Geotalea uraniireducens: one gene and its partner. Each later gene encodes a partner of the first gene's protein in a complex. Links are inferred from orthologs where the notes say so. Each region holds a gene or a part of one and is shown on either strand. Other genes may lie near its edges. The genes, in order: QMN23_RS19235 and uvrB.

Evidence for each region.
Region 2: the proteins of QMN23_RS19235 (region 1) and uvrB are in contact, whole or in part, in a crystal structure (PDB 7EGT), measured with the Thermus thermophilus proteins. The link is inferred for Geotalea uraniireducens from one-to-one orthologs. Residues at the interface, in WP_096412145.1 of Thermus thermophilus: His654, Arg656, Phe657, Gln666, Asp668, Glu669, Lys680, Arg681, Leu682, Ser683, Lys685, Tyr686, Ala687; in WP_096411307.1 of Thermus thermophilus: Glu23, Leu25, Arg26, Asp27, Gly28, Glu29, Arg30, Phe31, Arg55, Glu326, Asp327, Phe328, Glu379, Ser382, Gln383, His398, Gly400, Arg401.

What each region holds. Positions count from the first base shown.
Region 1 is NZ_AP027151.1:4,101,124-4,112,203, reverse strand. What follows is about bases 3,328-6,247. They hold QMN23_RS19235 (ATP-dependent helicase), read left to right. Parts: upstream 3,328-3,633; coding sequence 3,634-5,862; downstream 5,863-6,247. Other genes in these bases: QMN23_RS19230 (hypothetical protein), read right to left, coding at 5,878-6,247; QMN23_RS19240 (B12-binding domain-containing radical SAM protein), read right to left, coding at 3,328-3,414. Outside these bases: QMN23_RS19250 (carotenoid oxygenase family protein), read right to left, coding at 1-1,354; QMN23_RS19245 (acyloxyacyl hydrolase), read right to left, coding at 1,395-1,991; more of QMN23_RS19240, read right to left, coding at 1,996-3,327; more of QMN23_RS19230, read right to left, coding at 6,248-6,534; QMN23_RS19225 (hypothetical protein), read left to right, coding at 6,852-7,037; QMN23_RS19220 (MerR family transcriptional regulator), read left to right, coding at 7,090-7,638; QMN23_RS19215 (C13 family peptidase), read left to right, coding at 7,644-9,176; QMN23_RS19210 (methylglyoxal synthase), read left to right, coding at 9,173-9,640; QMN23_RS19205 (class I SAM-dependent methyltransferase), read left to right, coding at 9,678-10,370; QMN23_RS19200 (SDR family NAD(P)-dependent oxidoreductase), read right to left, coding at 10,391-11,080. UniProt on the Escherichia coli protein: A helicase with DNA-dependent ATPase activity. Unwinds DNA duplexes with 3'-5' polarity. Translocates on single-stranded DNA with 3'-5' polarity. Initiates unwinding more efficiently from a nicked substrate than double-stranded DNA.
Region 2 is NZ_AP027151.1:299,386-310,440, forward strand. What follows is about bases 3,512-6,406. They hold uvrB (excinuclease ABC subunit UvrB), read right to left. Parts: upstream 6,009-6,406; coding sequence 4,014-6,008; downstream 3,512-4,013. Other genes in these bases: QMN23_RS01385 (response regulator), read right to left, coding at 3,512-3,996; QMN23_RS01395 (response regulator), read right to left, coding at 6,079-6,406. Outside these bases: QMN23_RS01370 (hypothetical protein), read right to left, coding at 1-1,028; QMN23_RS01375 (NAD(P)/FAD-dependent oxidoreductase), read right to left, coding at 1,213-1,920; QMN23_RS01380 (spinster family MFS transporter), read right to left, coding at 2,021-3,268; more of QMN23_RS01385, read right to left, coding at 3,265-3,511; more of QMN23_RS01395, read right to left, coding at 6,407-6,531; QMN23_RS01400 (twin-arginine translocase TatA/TatE family subunit), read left to right, coding at 6,818-7,009; QMN23_RS01405 (tetratricopeptide repeat protein), read right to left, coding at 7,105-8,889; QMN23_RS01410 (Hsp20/alpha crystallin family protein), read left to right, coding at 9,434-9,889; lon (endopeptidase La), read left to right, coding at 9,886-11,055. UniProt on the Escherichia coli protein: The UvrABC repair system catalyzes the recognition and processing of DNA lesions. A damage recognition complex composed of 2 UvrA and 2 UvrB subunits scans DNA for abnormalities.

The DNA of each region.
Region 1 (11,080 bases):
GCTCGGTGCAGTAGATGCCGTGGCCGAAACGGTACTCGGTGGTGGCGCCGCTCTGCAGATCGATCCGCACGACGATCGACCAGAAAAATTCGCCGGGGAGGGATTTGACCATGTAGCCGAACCGCTGGCGGCGGCAGCGGTGCGCCTCGTTGATCCGGGGCCATTCGCAGCTTCCCGGGTTGAGGCTTTCCCGGCGGACCGTCCGGCGGCCGGGATCGATCCGGTAGCGCATCACCTCGCCAGGATAGCGGAAATTTCCCTGTCGCCCCTCCATTACTGCCGCAATGACCGGGTCGGCACCGACGAAGTGGTCGGGATTCCGGTAGCCGATGAAATCGCCGACGATTTCGTTTCCCTCCTCGTAGGCGTTGTAGGAGTGCCACATGAAGCAGGCCTCCGTTTCCAGGTAGAGCGGTTCGCCGCTGCCGTTCCGGTCGAGCACCAGCAGCAGGTTGCCGTCCGCCGGCCGCCAGCGGAGGGAGGCCGCCAGGCTGCGGAAGCCGAGGAGGAAGCCCCAGTAGGCGATCTCCACCGGATGGAGGCTGAGCACCAGGTAGCGGCCGGCGACGAACCAGTCGTGCATGTAGACCATCCGGGGGAGTGGCAACGCCCGGTGCCACTTCAGGGTGCCGTCGGCTCTGAAGACGGTAAGGTGGACAAAGGTGGTGGGGCCGTACTTGAGGCCGAAGTGGAGCCATTCGCCGGTCTGGGGGTCGAGCTTCGGGTGAGCGGAGTAGATCGAGGCGCCGGGCGGCAGCCCGAGGGTCGATTCTCCCGTTGTTGCCAGGGTTGTCGGATCGAGTTCGTAGGGGAGGGTCGATTCGTCGAAGGCGTAGAGCCGTCCGCGCCACCGGAAGACGGTAATCCCCGCCTGGGAGGGGATCTTTCCCGCCTGCCAGAAGTTGGCCCAGATGCCGCCGGGAACCTCGGTGCTCCAGGTGGGGTAGAGGAAGCGGCCGGCCGCCTCTTCGGCAACGAACTTGGCGGTCCGGACGAAGCGGTTGCGGTAGCGGACTCCGGCGCCAGCGAAACGGAACAGCTGGATCATCCCGTCGCCGTCGAGGAGGGTCCGCTTGCGCAGGCCGCCCCGCTCGAAGAGGGCCGGGCCGTTCCGGTAGTAGTCCCCCTGCAGCCCGGCGGGAAGTGTGCCTTCGATGCGGGGGGTATAATCGTACTCGTGGCGGAGCGAAGTGGCCAGCCCCAGGTAGGGGCGCGCCGCATCCCCGAAGGCGGGGAAAACGCCGGCCCGAAGCGGCGGATCGCCGGCGCACCCCGGCAGGGCGAGCCCGGCGCCGGCCAGCCCAGCCAGCCGGAGGAAATCGCGGCGGCTTATGGATGGTTCGGTCGTGCGCACAGGAACAGTATAACAGGGATGGTGGCGCGGTGGGCGTGGCTCAGCGGAAGAGGGAGATGCTCAGCAAAATCTTGCTCGAATTGAGCGGTTCGTTAGGCTCGGCGGTGCCGGCGTTGGATACGTGGTGGTAGCGGTATTCGATGCCGATGGCCGTGTCGGGGCGGATCAGATACTGGAGACCGCACCCTCCCTGATAGGAGAAATTGAGCCGGGTCCCCTGGGTTGCCAGGCCGAGGTCGTTGTAAAGCACCCCGCCGCCGGCGAACACGTAGGGGGCGAGACTCTCCAGGGAGGTAAACTTCCAGCTGCCGAGCAGGTAGCCGCCGGTCATCGCCCGGAGCCGCGGATCGACCACCAGATGGACCGGCAGCTCCATGAACAACTCGTGCCGGCCGCGGTACCAGCCGCTGCCGTGCTCGGCAGAGAGGAAATAGCCGTAGCGGAGGATGGTGTCGGCGGTCTGGACCTGGGTGCGGGTGGCGCCGAAGCCGCGGTGGGTGATGCCGTAGCCGGCGAGGAGCGCCAGTTCCCCACTGGCGGAGCGGAAGCGGGGGGCGTCGGCCCCCCGTGCCGCCGGGACGCCGAGGAGCAGCGCCAGCAGGCAGGCGCCGAAAAGCCGCTGGGTCGACCGTCTCATGGGGTCACCATTTCTGTTCCCGCTCGAAGCGGAGGATCGCCGGCAGGTGGCGGAGGAAGTGGGCGACGCTGTGGGGGGATTTCCAGAGCATTTTCGTGTAGCCCCAGTGAATTCGGCTCCGCCGGTAGAAGCGGCGGATGAATTCGTTGTAGAGCCCCTCCAGCTGTTCCCGGGTCATGCCGTGGGGGACGAAGACGAAGTTCAGGCAATTCATCAGCGGCCACTCCTCGGTGAAGGTCCCCTGTTCGCCGATGGTCCGGTAGATCGGCGCCCCGGGGAACGGGGTGAACTTGGTGACGTTGATCTCGTCGAGTGGGAGCGACAGGGCGTAATCGATGGTTCGGCGAATCGACTGCTCCGTCTCGCCCGGGAGGCCGATCATGAACAGCCCCTTCACCCGCAGCCCGGCTTTGCGGACCATCAGCAGCTTCCGCTGGACCTCGTCGAGGCCGTAAAACTTCCGGTGCTGCTTCAGGACTTCCGGGTCCCCCGATTCGATGCCGAAGTTGACCTGCCAGCAGCCGGAGCGGCGGAGCAACCGGAGCAGCTCGTCGTCGACGTGCTCCAGCCGGGCGATGCAGTTGTAGGTCACCGGCAGCCGCCGCTCTTCCATCAGCACGCAGAGCCGCTCCACCCGGCGCCGGTCGAAGGTGAAGAGGTCGTCGTAGAAGAAAACGTGGCGGATACCGAATTCCCGGTGCAGGTAGGCGAGGTGCTCAACGATGTACTCGGGCGAATTGAAGCGAAAGCCGCGGCTGAAGACCGAGCGGTCGCAGTAGCTGCAGTGGTAGGGGCAGCCGCGGCTGGAGATGACGCTGGTGTTGGGGGCCGTCGGGTAGCTGAAGAGCGGCAGGTTGTAACGGCGCGGGAAGCCCGGCAGCCGGTGGTAAGCCGGGAAGGGGAGGGTGTCGAGATCGGCGATCAGCTCCCGGGGGGCCGCCAGGGTACCGCAGCCGTCCCGGCGGAAACCGACCCCGGGGATGGCCGCCGGGTTGCGGAAACCGGCCGCCGCCAGCTCGTAGAGGGTGTTCTCCCCCTCGCCGATTACCAGGTAGTCGATGGCCGGAAAGCGGTCGAGCAGCGCCACGCCGACGGAACAGGCGTGGGCGCCGCCGAAGACCACCGGCAGGTCCGGCCGGCGCTCCTTGAGCAGTTCGGCGATCCGGTACCCTTCGAGAAACGACGAGGTGGTGCAGGAAAAGCCGACCGCGTCCGGCTGGCGGCGGAGGATTTCGGCCGCCAGCGCCTCGCCGCGCAGCGGCGTGCCGTAGCAGTCGATGATCTCGGTGGTGATTCCGCGCGCTTCGAGAAAGGCGGCGATGCTCATCATCCCGAGGGGGGGCATCAGGTTGAAGATGGCGCTGATATCCTGGCCGGTCCCCAGCCAGTTGCTGCCATGGGGATGGACGAAAAGGACCTTCACGGGGACCTCGAAACGGGTTTGCTGTAGCTAACTTAGCGTAATTGCGCCAGAATCAGATATCTAGGATAGAGGGCTGCCGCGCCACTGTCAAATAAATTTATTTTCGGTTGAACGGTCGGGGCCCTTTCGCTATAGTCAGCGAAGCATCCCCGTTTCCGTCCGCTCGGCCCCGACAACGAACCGCTGCTCCATTCCGTTCACTCTGCCGCAGGTACTTCCATGGACCTTTTGAAAAATCTCAATTCTCCCCAGCGGGAGGCTGTACTCCACGGCGCAGGGCCGCTGCTCGTCCTGGCCGGCGCCGGGTCGGGCAAGACCCGGGTCATCGTCCACCGGATCGCTTACCTGATCCGCGAGCGGGGGGTCCCCCCCTGGCAGATCCTCGCCGTCACCTTCACCAACAAGGCGGCCGGCGAGATGCGCGACCGGGTGGCGCGGCTGGTCGGCGGGAGCGAGCTGCCGCTGATCTCGACCTTCCATTCCGCCTGTGCCCGGATTCTCCGCCGCGAGATCCACCACCTCGGCTACGAGAGCACGTTCGCCATCTATGACGACAAGGACGCCGAAAAGCTCCTCAAGGAGATCGTTGCCGGCCTCGGCCTCGACGAGAAGCGGTTCTCCGCCTCCTCATTCGCTGCCGCCATCGACGACTGCAAAAACCGCGGCATTCCACCCGGGGAGATCCCGACCGGCGACTTCATGGGCGAGCTGCTGGCCAAGGTCTACGCTGCCTACCAGGAGCGGCTGCAGAAATGCAACGCCCTTGATTTCGGCGACCTGATCATGCTGGTGGTGCGGCTCTTCGAGGAACATCCCGCCGTCCTCGATGCCTATCGGGACCGCTGGCGCTGGATTCTGGTCGACGAGTACCAGGACACCAACCCGATCCAGTACCGGCTGGTCCGGCTTTTGGCCGGCGACCGACAGAACCTCTGCGTGGTCGGCGACGACGACCAGTCGATCTACCGCTGGCGCGGTGCCGACATCCGCAATATCCTCGACTTCGAAAAGGATTTTCCCGCCGTCCGGACCGTCAAGCTGGAACAGAACTACCGCTCGACCCAGAATATCCTCGCCGCCGCCGGCAGCGTGGTGGCCAGGAACCGCGGCCGCAAGGCCAAGACCCTCTGGAGCGAGAACCCGCCCGGCGACCGGATCGTCTATCGGCGCCTCGCCGACGAACGGGACGAGGCCCGTTACGTCTGCCGGGAGATCGAACGGCATGTCCGGCGCGGCGGCGATCTGCGGGACGTGGCGGTTTTCTACCGGACCAACGCCCAGTCCCGGGTGGTGGAAGATGCCCTGGTCAGCGACGGCATCCCGTACCACATGGTGGGGGGGATGCGCTTTTACGAGCGGCTGGAGGTGAAGGATATTCTCGCCTACCTCAAGGTGCTGGTCAATCCGGCCGACGAGGTGTCGCTGAAACGGATCATCAACACCCCGCCGCGGGGGATCGGCCATACGACGATCGACCGGGTGGCGGAGCTGGCGGCCCGCGCCGGGCTCGGCTTCTACGACGCCCTGCGGGAAGCGGCCGGCGGCAGCCTCCTCGGCAACGGCCCGCGCGGCAAGGTCGCCGGCTTTCTGGAACTGCTCGACCGTTTTGCCGTCCTGGTCGATAGTGCCACCCCGGCGGAGCTGGCGGCGCGGATCATCCAGGAGAGCGGCTATGCTGCCCGGCTCCAGGAAGAACGGAGCGACGAGGCCGCCGACCGGCTCGCCAACCTCCAGGAACTGCTCACCGCCCTGGAAGAGTTCGAGAAAACCAGCGATGAGAAGAGTATTGCCGCCTTCCTCGAACAGGTGGCGCTCGTCTCCGACCTGGAGCGGGGCGAAGGGCAACGGGAGTCGGCGACGCTGATGACCCTCCATGCCGCCAAAGGACTGGAATTCCCGCTGGTCTTCATGATCGGCATGGAGGAAAAGCTCTTCCCCCACGTTCGCTCCCTCGACGACCCGGAAGGGATGGAGGAGGAGCGGCGGCTCTGCTACGTCGGCATGACCCGGGCCCGGGAACGGCTCTTCATCACCAATGCCCGCCGCCGGCGAATTTACGGCCAGGACCAGCTGAACATGCCGTCGCGGTTCATTGCCGACATCCCCCGCCAGCTCCTTGACCTGGAGGACGAATACCAGCCGGCTTTCGGCTTCGGCGCACGTCCGGCGCCGGCGGAAGTCCCCCCATCGGCTGCCGAGCCGCCCCGGCACAACCTGGCGGCGATCCTCGAAACGGAGATCGAACCCGACTTTGACGATCTCGAAGTGGTGCCCGAAGAGCCGGAGGACGGCGTCTGGCTCGGGATGCGCGTTCGCCACGGCAAGTTTGGCGTCGGGGTGATCCGCAAGATTGAAGGGAAGGGGGACGAGCAGAAGGTGATCGTCTGGTTCAACTCGGTGGGACCGAAAAAGCTGCTGGTCCGCTTTGCCGGGCTGGAGCGGGCGTAGCCGCCACGTCGGTTCCTACCGCGAGATCTCGGCCGGATAGCAGTTGCTGCCGGTGCAGTTGGCCACGGCGAGCGCTCCGCCCTGGTTCTGGAAAACCAGGTTGAACTGGTGGCTGTGCGGATAGGGGGTGACCGAGTCGCCGGGGACATCGACTGCCCCGGAGACGACGAAGCCGCCGGCGGCCGGGATTGACCGGACTTCCTGGCGGTGGGTTTTGATGAACGTCCCGGTCCGCAGATCGAAAACGTCGATGGTCAACTCGGCCCGTTGCCCGTAACTTTTGATGTAACCGGCATAGACGAGGGCGTTGTCGAGCCAGCGCAGTTTCACCATCACCGGCGTCGGGCGGGTTGCCGGTTCCTCCGCCGGCCGCTCTTCGGCGTCGGGAGGCGGCGTGGCCGGTTGGGCCGGCGCCGGCTGCTGCACCGGGGCGGGCGGGCTCCCGGCGGTCTGGCTGGCCGGTGCCGGCTCGGCCGGATGTTTGGCCTCTTCTTTGGCGGCCGGCAGAAAAAAGCCCATGCCGACGAAGATGGCGCCGCCGATGATGGCGACCAGCCGGGTCGGCCAGCTCATCTTGGGAATTTTCAGCTCCTTCAGTTCGAAGCCGCCGCCGATGATGCCGATCAGGACCAGAATACAGCCGAAGATAAACGCCAGCCGCTCGATGTCCATGGAGTCCGCCTTTCCCGGGAAGTCTCTTCGGCACCGCCAGGTCCGTTGGGCATCCTGGCGCCTGTTTCCCCCGTTTGTCCGCCACCGGCCGATTTGCGGTCGCCTGCTACGCCAATCACGGCCAACCGCTTGAATTAATAAAGATAAACCAAGTATAATCCCGGTTTGGGATGCCGCAAGCCGCGCGGCCGCCTGCCGGAGAATAAGAGCAAAATTCTTTCGCCGCAGGTTTTCGGTTGACCCGTCTATCGCTGCACGGTTTAGCGTGGTCTTTGTCATGGCCACGACAGACTCTGCACGACGAAAGGAGAACGACAATGCACCAGACGGTAACGGTTGACGAATGGGTCCGGCGCTTCCGCGCCATCGGGCTCGACGAGGCGGCGATGCGCCGCTGGCACCAGCTGTTCGAAGAGGAGAACCCGGCCGGCCACCAGAGTTTCCTGGAATGGCTCGGCCTCCCCGCCGAACGGATCGCGGCGATCCGGGCCGGCACATACTGACCTCTACCGCGGCCCCGGAACCGGGGCCGCGCCCACTTATTCCGGAGAGCTCATGGAGCGGATCAGCCAGCTTGCCCGGCGCTTCGGGCTATCGCGCAGCACCCTCCTCTACTACGATCGGATCGGCCTGCTCTCCCCGACTGGGCGGAGCGAGGCGGGCTACCGGCTCTATGCGCCGGCGGACAGCCGGCGCTTGGCGACCATCTGCAGCTATCGCCGGGCGGGGTTGACCATCGAGGATATCCAGCGAATCCTCACGACCCGGGAAAACGAGAACAGTCCGGTCCTGGCACGCCGGCTGCGGGAACTGGGCGAGGAAATCCGGGCGCTGCAGGTGAAGCAGCACCTGTTGGCCGGCATGCTGCGCCAGGTGGCCGGCGGCGATCTGCCAGCGACGGTGGACAAGGAAACCTGGGTGGCGATGCTGCGGGCCGCCGGCATGGACGACGCCGCCATGGGGCGCTGGCACGCCGAGTTCGAGCGGCGGGCGCCGCAGGCCCATCACGATTTTCTCCGCTCGCTGGGGATAACCGAGGAAGAGGCGCTCCTGATTCGGCAGTGGTCGGCCCGGTCGGCCGGTGAAGCGCCGAGCGGCGGCTGACGATCATGCCGGTGGCCGGCGGGGGCAAGCCGTTGCCCGGACTCGCCAAAACAGTTCCGGCGTGCTATGATGCCGCCACTATGGAGAATGACGATCAGAGCCGGCCCTTCCCGGCGCCAGCGCCATGCCGGGGGCGGAACGTGGCGCACAACCTCTGGAGCGGGGTACGGCTCGCCCTGCTGCGCCGGGTGACGGCCGAGACATTCTGCGGCACGCCGGGCGATCTGGCGATCCTGGCCGTTGCCGATCTGCTGCTCAATCTGGTCGCCTCCTTCCTGCTGGTCGGCCGGAGTGGCGAGTTTGCCTACCAGGCCATCCCTTCGTTTTTCTTTCACCTGCCGCTCTTCCTGCTGCTCGGCGCCCTGGCGGCCCGGCGGCTCGATCGCCCCGCGCTCGTGACGGCGATCCCGGTGGCGCTCGTTGCCCTGAGCATCCCCCTGGAGCTTTGCCATGCCCTCCTGGAAGGACTGGCGCAGCTCCCTCATCTGGACCGGCTGAACGATTGGCTGGAAGAATCCCACTATTACCGTTTTTTCTGGTGGTGGCTGACCGCCGGGGCGGTGTTTCTCGGCCGGCTGGTGCCGACGTTGCGCCGCCGGCTGCCGGTGCTGCTCTTCTTCTCCGTGCTGGTTGTCGTCCCGCTCTGGTTTTTCCCCCGCGGTGACCTCTGGGTGGCGCCCGACGAGGGGGCCGAAGGGGGAGAACTGCACCTGACCGGCGACGTCCTGGCGACCCAGCAGCAGCTGCTCGACCGGCAGCTCGATCAGTTGCTTCCCGGCCGGCCGGCGACGCCGCATCTCTATTTCGTCGGCTTTGCCGGCGACGCGGGGCAGGATGTCTTTACCCGGGAGCTGACGGCGGTCGGCCGGCTCTTTGCCGAACGGTTCGGTGCCGCCGGCCGGACGGTGCTGCTTGCCAACAACCCGCGGACCGCCACCATTCTTCCCTTTGCCACCAAAGCCAACTTGGCGCGGACCCTGGCGCGGATCGGCCGGGTGATGAACCGGCATGACGATCTGCTGTTCCTCTATCTTACCTCCCACGGCTCGCCGGGACACGAGCTGGTGGTCGACAATCCGCCGCTGGAGCTCGGCGGCCTGACGCCGGCGCAGTTGCGGGCGATGCTCCGCACATCGGGGATCACCTGGAAGGTGGTGGTCGTTTCCTCCTGTTACGCCGGCGGCTTCATCGCGCCGCTGGCCGACGACCACACCCTGGTCATCACCGCGGCCGATGCCGACCACGCCTCGTTCGGCTGCAGCTATGGCGAGCGGTTCACCTGGTTCGGCAAAGCGTACTTTGACGAAGCGTTGCGCCGGACCTACTCCTTCACCGGGGCGTTCGCCCGGGCCCGGGAGACGATCCGGCAGTGGGAGCGTCAGGAGGGAGAAACGCCCTCCAATCCGCAAATCAGCGCCGGGGGGGCGATCGAGCGGCAGCTGGCCCGGCTGGAAAAGCACCTGAAAAACGGTGGCAGCACGGACGGTCCCGGCAGAACAGGGCGCGGCCGACTGCCGCAAAGGAGTCAATCCGAATGAGTTACAAAAAGATCGTGATGCGGCGCAACAAGCAGATTGCCCTGGTTGCCCACGACAACAAAAAGCGCGACCTGGTCGAATGGGCGCGCTTCAACCGGAACCTTTTGGCCCAGCACCGGCTCTACGCGACCGGCACCACCGGCACCATCCTCGCGGAGGAACTGGAGCTGGAAATCCTCAAGCTGCAGAGCGGGCCGCTCGGCGGCGACCAGCAGGTCGGCGCCAAGATTGCCGAGGGGGAGATCGATTTCCTCATCTTTTTCTGGGACCCGCTCGAACCCCAGCCCCACGATCCCGACGTCAAGGCGCTGCTCCGGATGGCGGGGGTCTGGAACATCCCGGTGGCCTGCAACCGCGCCTCGGCCGATTTCATGATCTCCTCGCCGCTGATGGACAAGGATTACGAACGGCTCGTCCCCGATTACGAGGTCCATCGGACCCGGAAAGTGGTGATCGCCGGATGAGCCGCGTATTTTTTCCCGCAGGGAGGGACTGTAGATCATGGCGATAGGCGAGGCGTTCGACAATTCGGTGGCCTATTATGACGGCTGGGTGAGGAAGGCGGTGCCCGGCTACGACGACCTGTTTGCCATTGCCCGGGAACTGCTGCCGTTTCCGGCGGCGGCCCCGATCGAGGTTCTCGACCTGGGCGCGGGGACGGGGCTCTTTTCCTGGCAGGTGCTGGCCAAGTATCCCCAGGCGCGGTTCGTCCTCTGCGACGTGGCTGACCGGATGCTCGATGTGGCCCGCGAGCGGTTCCGCGACTATCCCGACCAGTTCCGCTATCTGCTGAGCGACTACCGCGAGCTTCGCGATCCGGGGCGCTTCGACCTGGTCATCTCGAGCCTGTCGATCCATCACCTGGCCGACGAGGAGAAAAAAGCGCTCTGCGGGCGGGTCTATGCGCTGCTCCGGGACGGGGGGATGTTCGTCAATATCGACCAGATCAAGGGGCCGACGCCGGGACTGCAGGAGCTGTACTGGAATACCTGGCTGGCGAAGATCCGCCAGGCCGGCGCCACCGAGGAGGAGGTCCGGGCCGGTATCGAGCGGCGGCTGGCCTACGACCGGGAGGCGACACTCGCCGACCAGCTCCGCTGGCTGGAGGAGGCGGGCTTCGCCGATGTGGACTGCATTTACAAGAATTACCTGATCGGTCTGATTATTGGGGTCAAAAAAGGGCGGGCCGGCTGACGACCCGCTCTCCTTGCCGCTTAGTCGAGGTAGCGGCCACCATTGATGTTGATGGTCTGGCCGGTGATGTAGCCGTTGCGGGCCAAGAGGACCGCCACCTCGGCGATTTCGGCGGCGGTGCCGAATCGCCCCACCGGCAGTGACTCCGGGCGGAGCTGCGGCAGTGCGGCAGCCATGTCGGTGGCGACCGGCCCCGGGGCGATGGCGTTGGCGGTGATCCCCTCGCCGGCCAGCTGGGCGGCATAGTAATGGGTCAGGCCGATGATCCCGGCCTTCGATGCCGCGTAATGGGGGCCGACCACCCCGCCCATCTGGGCGGCGACGGAAGAGATGCTGATGATTCGTCCCCAGCCGGCGGCACGCATGTCGGGCAGGGCCGCCTGGGTGACGAGGAAGGCGGACGTGAGATTGACCGCCAGGGTTTCATCCCATTCCTGTTCGGTGATCGTCTCGATGGTTCGGGCCGTGGCAATGCCGGCATTGTTCACCAGGATCGCCACCGGTCCCAGCTCCCGCCGCACCTGCGCCGGCAATTGCCGAACCTCTGCCGGCCGGGCAATATCCGCCCGGATTGCCACTGCCTGCCGGCCGAGTTGCCGGATCGCCTCGCACGTTTCCCGGGCTTCGCTGTCGCGACTCCGGTAGTTGACGGCCACCTCCGCCCCTGCCGCGGCGAGGGCCAGGGCGATCGCCCGGCCGATCCCCCGGCT
Region 2 (11,055 bases), 3.8 Mb from region 1 along the record:
GCGGCATAGGTTTTGTCGACCCGCTGCCGGGGGATGAACGCAGGTAACGTGGTCAGCCCGCCAGTTGCCGGCTGGGTCGTTGGCGCCGGCGCTTTTGGTGTGGGGGGCGAGGGCAGTGTTGCGGCAGAACCTGGCGCCGGAGTGGCTTTGGCGGTTGGGCCGCCATTTGCCGGTACGGGGGGGGGCGGCGGTTTGACCGTTGCCTGTTTGGGAAGCGTTGCCAGCGGTGCAGTCGAGGGCTTGTTCGGCGAACCGACGAAAAAGAAACCGATACCGATGATGGCCACTGCTGCGATACCGACTAGGGCTGCCCGATACCGCAGGATGCTGGCCTGACGTTTTGGTTGCCGGGAGGCAGGGGAAGCCATGTGGCGTGCCGTGGCTGAGTGCCCGGCGCTTTCTTCGGCAAGGTGCTCTTCGATTTCAGTGAGCGGCACCGGTTGGGGCGCCTGCTCAAGAGCCGACTGGAGCTGCTGGTCGAACGGCGTGGCGGCCGGTGGCGATGGCGACGTGTCATTGGCCGTCGCCACAGAATCGCTGATGAATGACGGGCCGGATAGCTCAACCAGGTTGCTCTCAGGTTCCGGCTCTTTGCTTGGCAGCGGTGCAGATGGTGTGTCGACCGGCATTTCAGCTGACGGCGCCAGGGGGGCCTCGATGGCGCCGTCAGCAGCTTCACTCCCGGCGATGATCCCGATGATTGCCGATGTCAGCTCTTCATCGCTCAAAGAAACATCCAAAGCTGTGGCAAGGGAATTGTCAACGGACGAATCGCCGGCTTCGCAGAACAGCGTAACGCGCGGCCGACCCGCTGCCGTTTCGGCCAAGAGGTGGCGGACGATAATTTCGCCGGACAGCCCTGACAGATGGTTCTGGATGAAGAGCAGGGCGGGGGGGCGTTCGCTGATGTCTTGGATTCCCTGGCGGAGAGAACGGGAAATGCGCAGGTCAATCTGCGGGTAATCCTTCGTGAAATCGAAGAGCCGTTCGAGCCGGTTTTGATCGGCTATGAGGAGAATAGTGACCACAAATGCCCCATTATCCGGTAAATAGCAGTGTGGCGTATTCTATGTGACGGAACGCCGATAATCAATAACAAAGAAGAGCCGGAAAAAGAGGGGGCGGGGCGTATTTGCCGGGTAACTGCCCATCGCACCAGAGATTGCGAGAGTTGATCCCTGGTAAGCAGCGGAACTGTCGGCTACGAGGCCGTCAGGCGGGAGCCGGTTCGCCGACGGCTGCCGATGGGCTGGCCGGCGGCCCGAGCAATTCTTCCCGTACCTGCTCAAGTCCGCGCTGTTCGATGAGCCGGCCGAGCCGCTGTTCGCTACCCGACTGCTTATACCAGTCGATGATCCGGGCGATGATTGCCAGGACTTCGTCGTCGCTGCCGACATTGTCCACCAGCATGTCGGCGAGTCGGGGCCTTGCCCCTGCATTCCCGCCAATATAGATCCGCCAGCCTTTCGGGGTTCCCATGATGCCGATGTCCTTTACCGCGACCTCGGCGCAGGAGAGCATACATCCCGAGACGCCCATCTTCATCTTGTTGGGGAGTTCCATGGCGTGATAGAGCCGATCTATTTTCAGGCCGAGCGCCGCCGAATCTTGAATGCCGCGTTTGCACCAGGTGGTGCCGGGGCAGATCTTTATGCTGCGAACACAGAGGCCGATTGCCGCTCCCGGCTGCTGCGCCAGTTCGGCCCAGAGGGGGTCGATGTTCGCCTCTTCGATCCCAAACAGGGCGATGCGCTGGGCCGAGGTAAGTTTCAGCGCCCTGGCGCCATATTTGTCAGCCACATCGCACAGCTTGCGCAACGTGGCGGTATCGGTGAAGCCGCCGGGAATATGGGGGGCAACGGCGTAAGTTTCACGGTCCCGCTGCAGGATTGCCCCTTTACTTGGAATATCTTTCTTCATGGACCTTCCTCCGCTGATTAAGCCTGGACTAGTGGTAGCATATTTTCCCCGGCAAATAAAGAGCGGACGACGTAGACGGGGAACAGGGCCGGGGCAAAGGCTATTGCTGTTCGGCGAGCGCCGAGTCCCGCTCGACGGTACGGCAACTGAGAAAGGAAAAGGCGGCGGCAACGAGGATGGCGAGCGGAGCGACCATTAGCGAATTTTGTAATCCCCACCGGTCAGACAGCCAGCCGATGATGGTCGGAGAAATGGCATCGCCCAGGGCGTGAATGAAAAAGATGTTGACGGCGAAGGCCATCGAGCGGATGGCGGAGGGGGAGACATTGACGATGACCGTATTCAACGGGCCGGTATTGAGGAAGAGAAAGAACTCTGCCAAGGCGATTGCCGTCAGGCAGAGGGGGAGGGACGGCGCGAGAATGGCGATGGCCGCGAACGGTGTGCCGAGCAGAAATCCCCAGCCGGACACCAGCAGGTATCCCTTGCCGCTGCGCTGCTGCAGACGATCGCCGAGCCAGCCCCCGGAAAGAGTGCCGGCGATGCCCGTTATGACGGTAATTGCGCCGAACAGGGTGTTTCCTTTGGCGACGCTCAGGCCGTGGATGCGGTTGAGAAACGACGGCAGCCATTGTGCAAGTCCGCCGAGGGCAAAGGTCATCGCGGCCATGGCCAGCGTGCCGTTGATGAACGAACGGTTGCCGAGCAGATCCGCATAGCGGCGGGTCGGAGAGACTGCGCTGTTCTGGTCGCCGATTGTGCGTGGCGGGTCCCGGAGCAGCCAGACCGGGATGGCCAGCAGCAGTCCCGGGGTACCGACGATCAGGAAGGAGGCATGCCAGCCCCACGTCTGGCCGATAATCCCGCCCAGCAAATAGCCGAGGGCACTGCCGACCGGAATGGCAAGGAAGAACAGGGCAAGAATCCTTCCACGCCGCTCCTTGGGAAAGTAGTCAGCCAACAGGCCGGGAGAGACGGTGCCGAAGCTTGCTTCCCCGATCCCGACGACGGTTCGGGCAGCCAGCAAGCCGTGGTAGGTACCGGCAATTCCGGCGAGGGCTGTAGCGGCGCTCCATACGGCCACGCCAAAGGAACAAAGCCGGGTCCGTTGCCAGCGGTCGCCGATCCAGCCGAGGAGCGGGGCCGAAACCATGTAGCAGAGCATGAAGGCGCTGCCGAGAAAGCCGAGGGCCGTATCCGAGAGGTGTAGCTCGGCTTTCAGTAGCGGAAAGATGGCGTAGAGGACCTGGCGATCGATGTAGTTCAGCAGGTTGATCGCGAGCAACAGGGTCAGGGCGGCGGTGGACGCGGCGCTGTTGCCGCCTGGCGCAGATGGCGAACTTGTCACGAGGCTCCCTCCGCCGGGGCGGACAGGGACGTGCCGGTTGCTCCGTCAATCAATGTGCCGATCCGCAGGTGGTCTTCTTCGGAAAGGTGGATGAATTCGAGGCCGAATCCTTCGGGAAGGCTCCGCTTGATTCGTCGGGCGCCACGATTGAGCCAGGCGACCCGGCCGAATACTTCCACCAGGTGTCCGTCGGGAAGCACAAAGCCGAGGCGGAGTTGTTCGCCGACCTCGATGTTGCAGCGGGACGAAAGGAATATCCCGCTGGTGCTGAGCTCTTCAACCGTGCCATAGTGGCTCGCCCCGCCTTGCCTGAAGACGGCGACTGCCTGCAAGGGAATCCGGGGCGTGCGGCGGTCGATGGCCGGCAGGAAGCGACGGCCGGATTCGAGAAACTGCCGCCGGTCGAGCGGCTTGGTGATGACCCCGTTGCAACCGGCCAGCTCACAGGCGTGTCGATCATCGTCCTTTCCCTCCCCAACGACCATGATCAGCGGAGTGTCGTGCAGTGCCGGATCACGCTTGAATTCCCGACACCAGGCAGCGCCGTCGCCTTCCGGCATGCGGTAGTCCAGATAAATGAGATGGGGACGTTCGATTCGGGCAATCCGCAGACCTTCACTGGCACTGGTGGCGGTCAGGGCCCTTATCTGAGAATCCTTGAGATATTCGCAGGCTACAGCGAGGAAAAACTTCTCGTCGTCGACGAGCAGGATGCGTGGATCGTCCATGATCGCTCCGGGTGGGATTATTTCAGGGCAAGTTCCTGGTCTTCGAGCCGTTTGATTCGGTCGCGGAGCGCTGCCGCCTTTTCGAAGTCAAGATTCTTGGCGCAGGCCAGCATTTCCTTGCGCAGCGTCTTGACCAGCTTCGGAATGTCGGCGGGTGGCACATACTCTTCTTCTGCATCGCCAACCGTGGGGACCGTATAGTAATCCCTTTCCTCGATTGATTCAAGGATTGACCGCAAGCCTTTCTTTACCGTCTGAGGCGTAATACCGTGCTCCTCGTTGAAGGCGAGTTGCAGCGCGCGACGACGTTTGGTCTCCTCGATGCAGGTCCGCATGGAATCGGTGACGGCATCGGCATACATGATCACCCGTCCTGCGGCGTTGCGGGCCGCGCGGCCGCAGGTCTGGATCAGCGAGCGGCTTGAGCGGAGGAAGCCTTCCTTGTCGGCGTCGAAAATTGCCACAAGCGATACTTCGGGGATGTCGAGCCCTTCCCGCAGCAGATTAATGCCGACCAGGACGTCGAATTCACCGATGCGCAGGTCCCTGATGATCTGCATTCGCTGGATGGTATCGATATCCGAATGAAGATAGCGAATCCTGATGCCCAGTTCCCGGTAGTAATCGGTCAAGTCTTCCGCCATCCTCTTGGTCAGCGTGGTGATCAGCAGGCGTTCGCCCTTGGCCACTGTGGCGCGGATTTCCTGCAGCAGGTCGTCGACCTGCCCCTGTGCCGGTCGCACTTCGATTTCAGGGTCAAGAAGCCCGGTCGGCCGGATGACCTGTTCGACAACTACGCCGCCGGCCTGCCGTAATTCAAAGTCGGCAGGGGTTGCCGAAACGTAAACCACCTGATTGAGGCGATCACTGAACTCTCTGAATGTCAGGGGGCGGTTGTCGAGAGCCGCTGGGAGCCGGAAACCATAGTTGACGAGAGTCTCCTTACGGCTCCGGTCGCCGCGGTACATACCGCCGACCTGCGAGACGGTGATGTGCGATTCGTCGACGAACAGCAGAAAATCACGCGGGAAATAGTCGAGCAGGGTGTAGGGAGGGTCGCCGGCGGCACGGCCGTCGAAATAACGCGAGTAATTCTCGATCCCTTGGCAGAATCCCATCTCTTCCATCATTTCAATGTCGAAGAAGGTCCGCTGTTCGAGCCGCTGGGCCTCCACCAACATGTTCTGCTCCCGAAACCAGCGGATGCGTTCTTCCAGGTCGAGCCGGATTTGTTCAATGGCGCGCTCGAGGGTTTCACGGGTAGCGACGTAGTGGGAGGCGGGATAGACGGCGCATTTTGTCAGCCGTTGCAGGACTGCGCCCCGGAGCGGATCGATTTCACTGATCCCTTCGACCTGGTCGCCGAAAAACTCGATGCGGATCGCCCGCTCGTCATCATGGGCCGGGAAAATTTCGACAATATCGCCCCGCACGCGAAAAGTCCCCCGGTGGAAATCGAGGTCATTCCGTTCGTATTGGATTTCCACCAGCTGACGAAGCAGGGTGTCGCGGCCGTACTCGTCTCCCTGGTGGAAGAAGATATGCATTGCCTGGTAGGCTTCGGGAGAGCCAATACCGTAGATGCACGAAACCGAAGCGACAATAATGACATCCCGTCTCGTCAGCAGGCTACGGGTGGCGGCATGGCGCAACTTGTCGATCTCGTCGTTGATCGAGGAGTCTTTCTCGATGTAGGTGTCGGAGGTGGGGATATAGGCTTCCGGCTGATAATAATCGTAATAGGAGACAAAATATTCGACGGCGTTTTCGGGGAACAGTTCCTTGAATTCACCGTAAAGCTGTGCCGCCAGGGTTTTGTTCGGCGCCAGCACCAGCGCGGGGCGGTTGGTCCCGGCAATGACGTTTGCCATGGTGAAGGTCTTGCCGGAGCCGGTAACGCCGAGGAGTACCTGGTGGCGGTCATTGCGCAGAACACCGTCGGTCAGCTCGGTGATTGCCGCCGGCTGGTCGCCGCGCGGCACATAGTCGCTTACCAGTCTGAAACGATCCATAGTGCGGATACTACCATGATCGGCAACCTATTGCACCGGCTAAAAGGAGCGTGACGGCCGGGTAATATCCCTATTTGGCCGAATTGGGGGTTTTGGGCGTCAGATTGAACTGGAGCCAGTACGAGCCGATCAGATGCAACGTTTCGCTGAGTTGCGTGAAATCGACCGGCTTGCGGATGTAGCTGTTGACGCCGAGATTGTAGCATTCGAGGATGTCCTGCTCCTCGTTTGACGAGGTAAACACGACGACCGGCAGCAGCCTGGTTTGCTGGTCCGCCCGGAGTTGCCGCAGGACTTCGAGCCCGTCCACTTTGGGGAGTTTGAGGTCGAGAAGCACCAGCTTTGGCATGAGGTGCAAGTCGCGCCCGGCGTGGGTACCGGTACCGAACAGGAAATCGAGCGCCTCGACCCCATCCCGTGCGACGGCCACTTCCGACGAGATATTATGTTTGCGCAAGGCGCGGAGGGTCAGCACTTCGTCGTCAGGGTTGTCTTCAACAAGGAGGATCAGTTTGTTGGGCATATCCGGTTCCTCGGCGTAGTGAGTGTTGGGCCAGCAGACGCATCGGTGGGCTGGCGGGCTATGGCGTCGAAGGTCCATCTGGACCGCCATTGGTTCATGGCAGCGCCGGATGCGCAACGAACGAGGGGTCAAAATGTGAATAAAACGTGACTATATCATATCATACCAAGAAAAAATTTGAACTGTTGAAGAAGGGCGGCGCTCCCGAGCGGCACCGATGTTGCTCTTGATTTTTAATGGTTCAGATGCAATACTCGGCAGTGAAACTTTGTGGGGAGGTCGCGCTATGTTTGGTATCGGCATGCCGGAATTGATCGTGATTCTAGTGATTGTTCTGGTGGTTTTCGGTGCGGGGAGGCTGCCGGAGATTGGTGGTGCTCTTGGCAAGAGTATCAGGAATTTTAAGAAAGCCTCCGAGGGGAAGGACGAGATTGAGATAAAACCGGAAAAGAAGGACGATACGAAAAAAGAGAACTGATGGGCAGGGGGGAGAAGCTGCTACCTCCCCCCGCATCTTCGCGGATGCTGCTAAACGGCCGCTGTGTCGGCCGTTTTCTTCCCGAAACGGTTATGCTACCGCTTCTTGGTCTTTTTGGCGGCCGACTTCTTTGCCGTGCTTTTCTTGGCGTGTGACGATTTTTTGCTGCTCTTCCCCTTTTTCCCTTTTTTCCCTTTGTGGCTTTTCTTGTGCCTCGCCGGTTCGGGAGAGAGTTCCTCTTTGATGTTGCTCAGCAGCACGGCGGTCTCTTCCAGCCCGGGATCAGCCTTCTTTGCCGCTTCGAGCGCTTCCTTCGCCTCGCTGATCTTGCCGGTCTTCAGATAGACCCTTCCCAGGGCATTAAATGCTTTGGCGTAATCGTTCTTCAGCTCGATCGCCTTCTTGTATTCGCCTTCGGCATTATCGTAATCCTTGTTGAATTCATAGATCAGCCCGAGCTTGTAGTGGCTAGCCGGGTCGTTCGGTGCCTGGGCGACGCCGTCCTTAAGCAGGGCAATCAAGTCGTCGTACCGTTTTCCTTTGACGTAGAGCGCCGTCAGAACATTTCGCGCTTCGGCGTCGTTGTTCTTGAGACGCAGAACTTCCCGATACTGTTTTTCCGCCTCGTCCATCTGGTTCGATTTGCGGTAGATGGCCGCCAGTTCCCGGTGGGCTTCCAGATTGTCCGGGTCAAGTTTCAAGGTGTCCTGGTAGGAGGCGATCGCTTCTTTGGGGTTTTTGGCGCTGGCGTAAATCCTCGCCAGTTTCAGATGCAGAAGGGGGTTGCTGCCGGCCCGGCGGAGGAGTTCCCGATACTGTTCGATGGCTTGGGCAAAACTGCCGCGAAGGGTGAAGATGTCTGCCAGCCGCCGCCGTGCGTCACCGTTTTCCGGAGAGAAGTGCAGAGCCTGCTTGTACTCGACGACCGCTTCGTCGATCATCCCCTTGCGCTCGTAGAGGACGCCGAGGTCATAGTGAATATCCCCGTTGCCGTCCTTGACCCTGATCAACTCTTTGTAAGAGTTGATGGCATCGTCATCCTGGCCCGCTGCCATCTGGGCGTCAGCCAGTTTGAGCAGTGCTTCGGGCCAGTCATGCTTCTCCGCCAGGGCGGCCCGGTACTCCTCAACCGCCTTCGGGTAATTTTTTGCCTTGGACAGCTCGTCACCACGGCGCAGATGCTCTTCAGGCAGGATGCCCCGCTGTTTGCCGGCAAGAAGGTATTCATAATCGGCCGCCTGGCGGTCACCCTTTTTTTCGTAGGTTTCCGCCAGCAGGAGATGAATCTGTTGGTTGTGCGGATTGGCAAGCTGGGCCTGCTTGAGTTCCTCAATGGCCTTGTCCAGTTTGCCGCTGCCGGCGTAGAGAGAGGCCAATCCCAGCCGGGCTTGCTCGGTGGCGGGATTTAGCTGGAGGGCCTTCCGGTATTCCTCTTCCGCCTCTGCCGGGCGCTTCATCGCCATGTACACCTCGGCAAGGTCGGCATGGATGCCGGGATTGTTCTCCTCTCCCTTGGCCGCCTCAGAATAGTGATAGATCGCCAGGGAATAAAGTTTGCGGTCGGTGAAGATCTTTGCCAAGCCACGGTGATAACGGGGAGCGGGATCTTCGGACAGGGCCTTGGTCAGTTCGACGACCGCTTCGTCATAGGAACCTTTGCGTACCAGCGCAAGGCCGAGGCTGCCGTGGGCCTGGGAAAAAGACGGGTCGAGCCGGAGAGCTTCCCGATAATTCTTGATCGCCGCATCGAGGCGGTTTTCCTTTTCATCGCGCATCGCTTGAACAAAAATGCCCGCGGCTCCATCCGGACAGTAATCGACGATGCGGTTGCCGAGAGCCTCTTTGTCGTTTTCATCATCCGAGAACAGCGATGGCACCATCTTTTTCGCCTCTCTGCAATCCCGGATTGCCGCGGGAGAGTTGCCAGCGGCAAGAATAACAGTTCCAAGGAGGGTTACTATGATAAGAGTCCTGAATTTACCCACGAAAATCCTCCCGAGTGGTTTGGGTCGATACCTGCGGCAGCAGGCGGGGGCCGGATGCTGTGAAGCGGGCTCATCAGCCGGGGTAACCTCTGTGGGGGCAACCGTCGGAAATGAGTTTTGTTGGGTTGGTGGTAGCTTGGACAATCCGCGGCGATGAAAGCTGGGTATCGGCAGCCAAGACCCCGCTCCTGTTCGGCAGCGGAGTGGCGCGGATGTATTCCGGCCGGGTAGCGACGAGCGGATTATACACGGGGGAAAGGCAAAATTCAATTTATAACCGTCCTTCCTGACTGGGGTTAGGGGGGGCTCATCCGCCGGCGGGCGGATTACCTTGACTTCGGTGGCAAAGATGATTAAATCATCACAAACTGAACCCGGTAAATGCTGTTGTTTACGCAATTCAGGCAACGTGTGGGTGTCTGGAGCCCGTGGAGGAGCTATGGCGTTGAGCCCGAAAGAGCCTCTCGACTGGTTGACGCTCTTGCAGCTTCAACTCGATGAGGTACTTGATTCCGTTATGCGGACTGGGCATGGCGATCGCTTCGGCGAGAGCGATTTCGTGCCGCCGGTCGATATTTATGAGACGTCTGATGCCTTTGCTGTGGAGTTTGAGCTTCCCGGCTACGACGAAACGGACCTCTCTTTGAGGCTCTGCTGCAACATCCTGATTGTCGAGGGGATTAAGCGGGAAGAGACGGGTGAGGGATTCAGCTATATCCGTCTCGAACGGCAATTCGGCCGTTTTTGTCGGACCGTCGAGGTGCCGCCGACCATGGATCTGACGGCGGTGAAGGCTTGGTACCGAAAGGGAGTATTGACGGTAACCTTCCCCCGCCTGTCGGACCGGAGCAAGATTATTCGCGAGATCCCGATTGAACAAGGAGAAGATATATGACTGAAAATAAACAGGACAGCAAGCCGGATACCAAGCAGGAAGGCGAAGAGCTGAAGATTCCCGACATCCTGCCGCTGTTGCCGGTTCGGGATGTGGTGGTCTATCCGTACATGATCCTGCCGCTTTTCGTGGGGCGGGAAATTTCCATTAACGCGGTCGATCAGGCGCTTTCCCGGGACAGGCTCATCTTCCTGGCTACCCAGAAGGAAATGGGCGACGAAGACCCGGCACCGGAGGGTATCTACACCGTCGGAACAGTTGCCATGATCATGCGGATGTTAAAGCTGCCCGACGGCCGGGTAAAGATTCTCGTCCAGGGGTTGGCCAAGGGACGGATCGAGGAATTTGTCGAGTCGAAGCCGTACTATTCCGTGCGGATCGAGCGGATTGTCGAGCCTTCTCCCCCCGAAGAGTCTCTAGAGGTCGAAGCGTTGATGCGCGCCGCTAAGGAGCAGCTGACCCAGATCGTCTCGCTCGGCAAGCCGATCTCGCCCGAAGTAATGGTAATTGTAGAAAATATGCAGGAACCGGGCAGCCTAGCCGACCTGATTGCGAGCAATATCGGCCTTAAGGTGGAGGACGCCCAGCGACTGCTGGAAATCATCGACCCGCTCGAGCGGCTGCAGAAGGTCAATGAGCTGCTCAACAAGGAGCATGAACTCCTCGACATGCAGGCGAAGATCCAGTCGGCTGCCAAGGAAGAGATGGGCAAGAGTCAGCGGGAGTATTTCCTGCGGGAACAATTGCGGGCGATTCAGCAGGAGTTGGGGGAAACCGACGGCCGGACGGAAGAAATCAATGAACTGCGCAAGGCGATCGAGCAGGCGAAGATGCCGCCGCTGGTGGAAAAAGAGGCATTGAAACAGCTCGGCCGGTTGGAGCAGATGCATCCCGATGCCGCGGAGGCCGGTATGCTCCGCACCTATCTCGACTGGCTGGTAGAGCTGCCGTGGGGAGTATCAACCCGCGATGTGCTCGATATCAAACGGGCGAAAAAAATTCTCGATGAGGATCACTATTATCTGGAGAAGATCAAGGACCGCATTCTGGAGTTCCTGGCGGTCCGTAAGCTGAAGAAAAAAATGAAGGGTCCAATCCTTTGCTTTGTCGGCCCGCCGGGGGTGGGGAAGACATCGTTGGGGAAATCGATTGCCCGGGCAATGGGA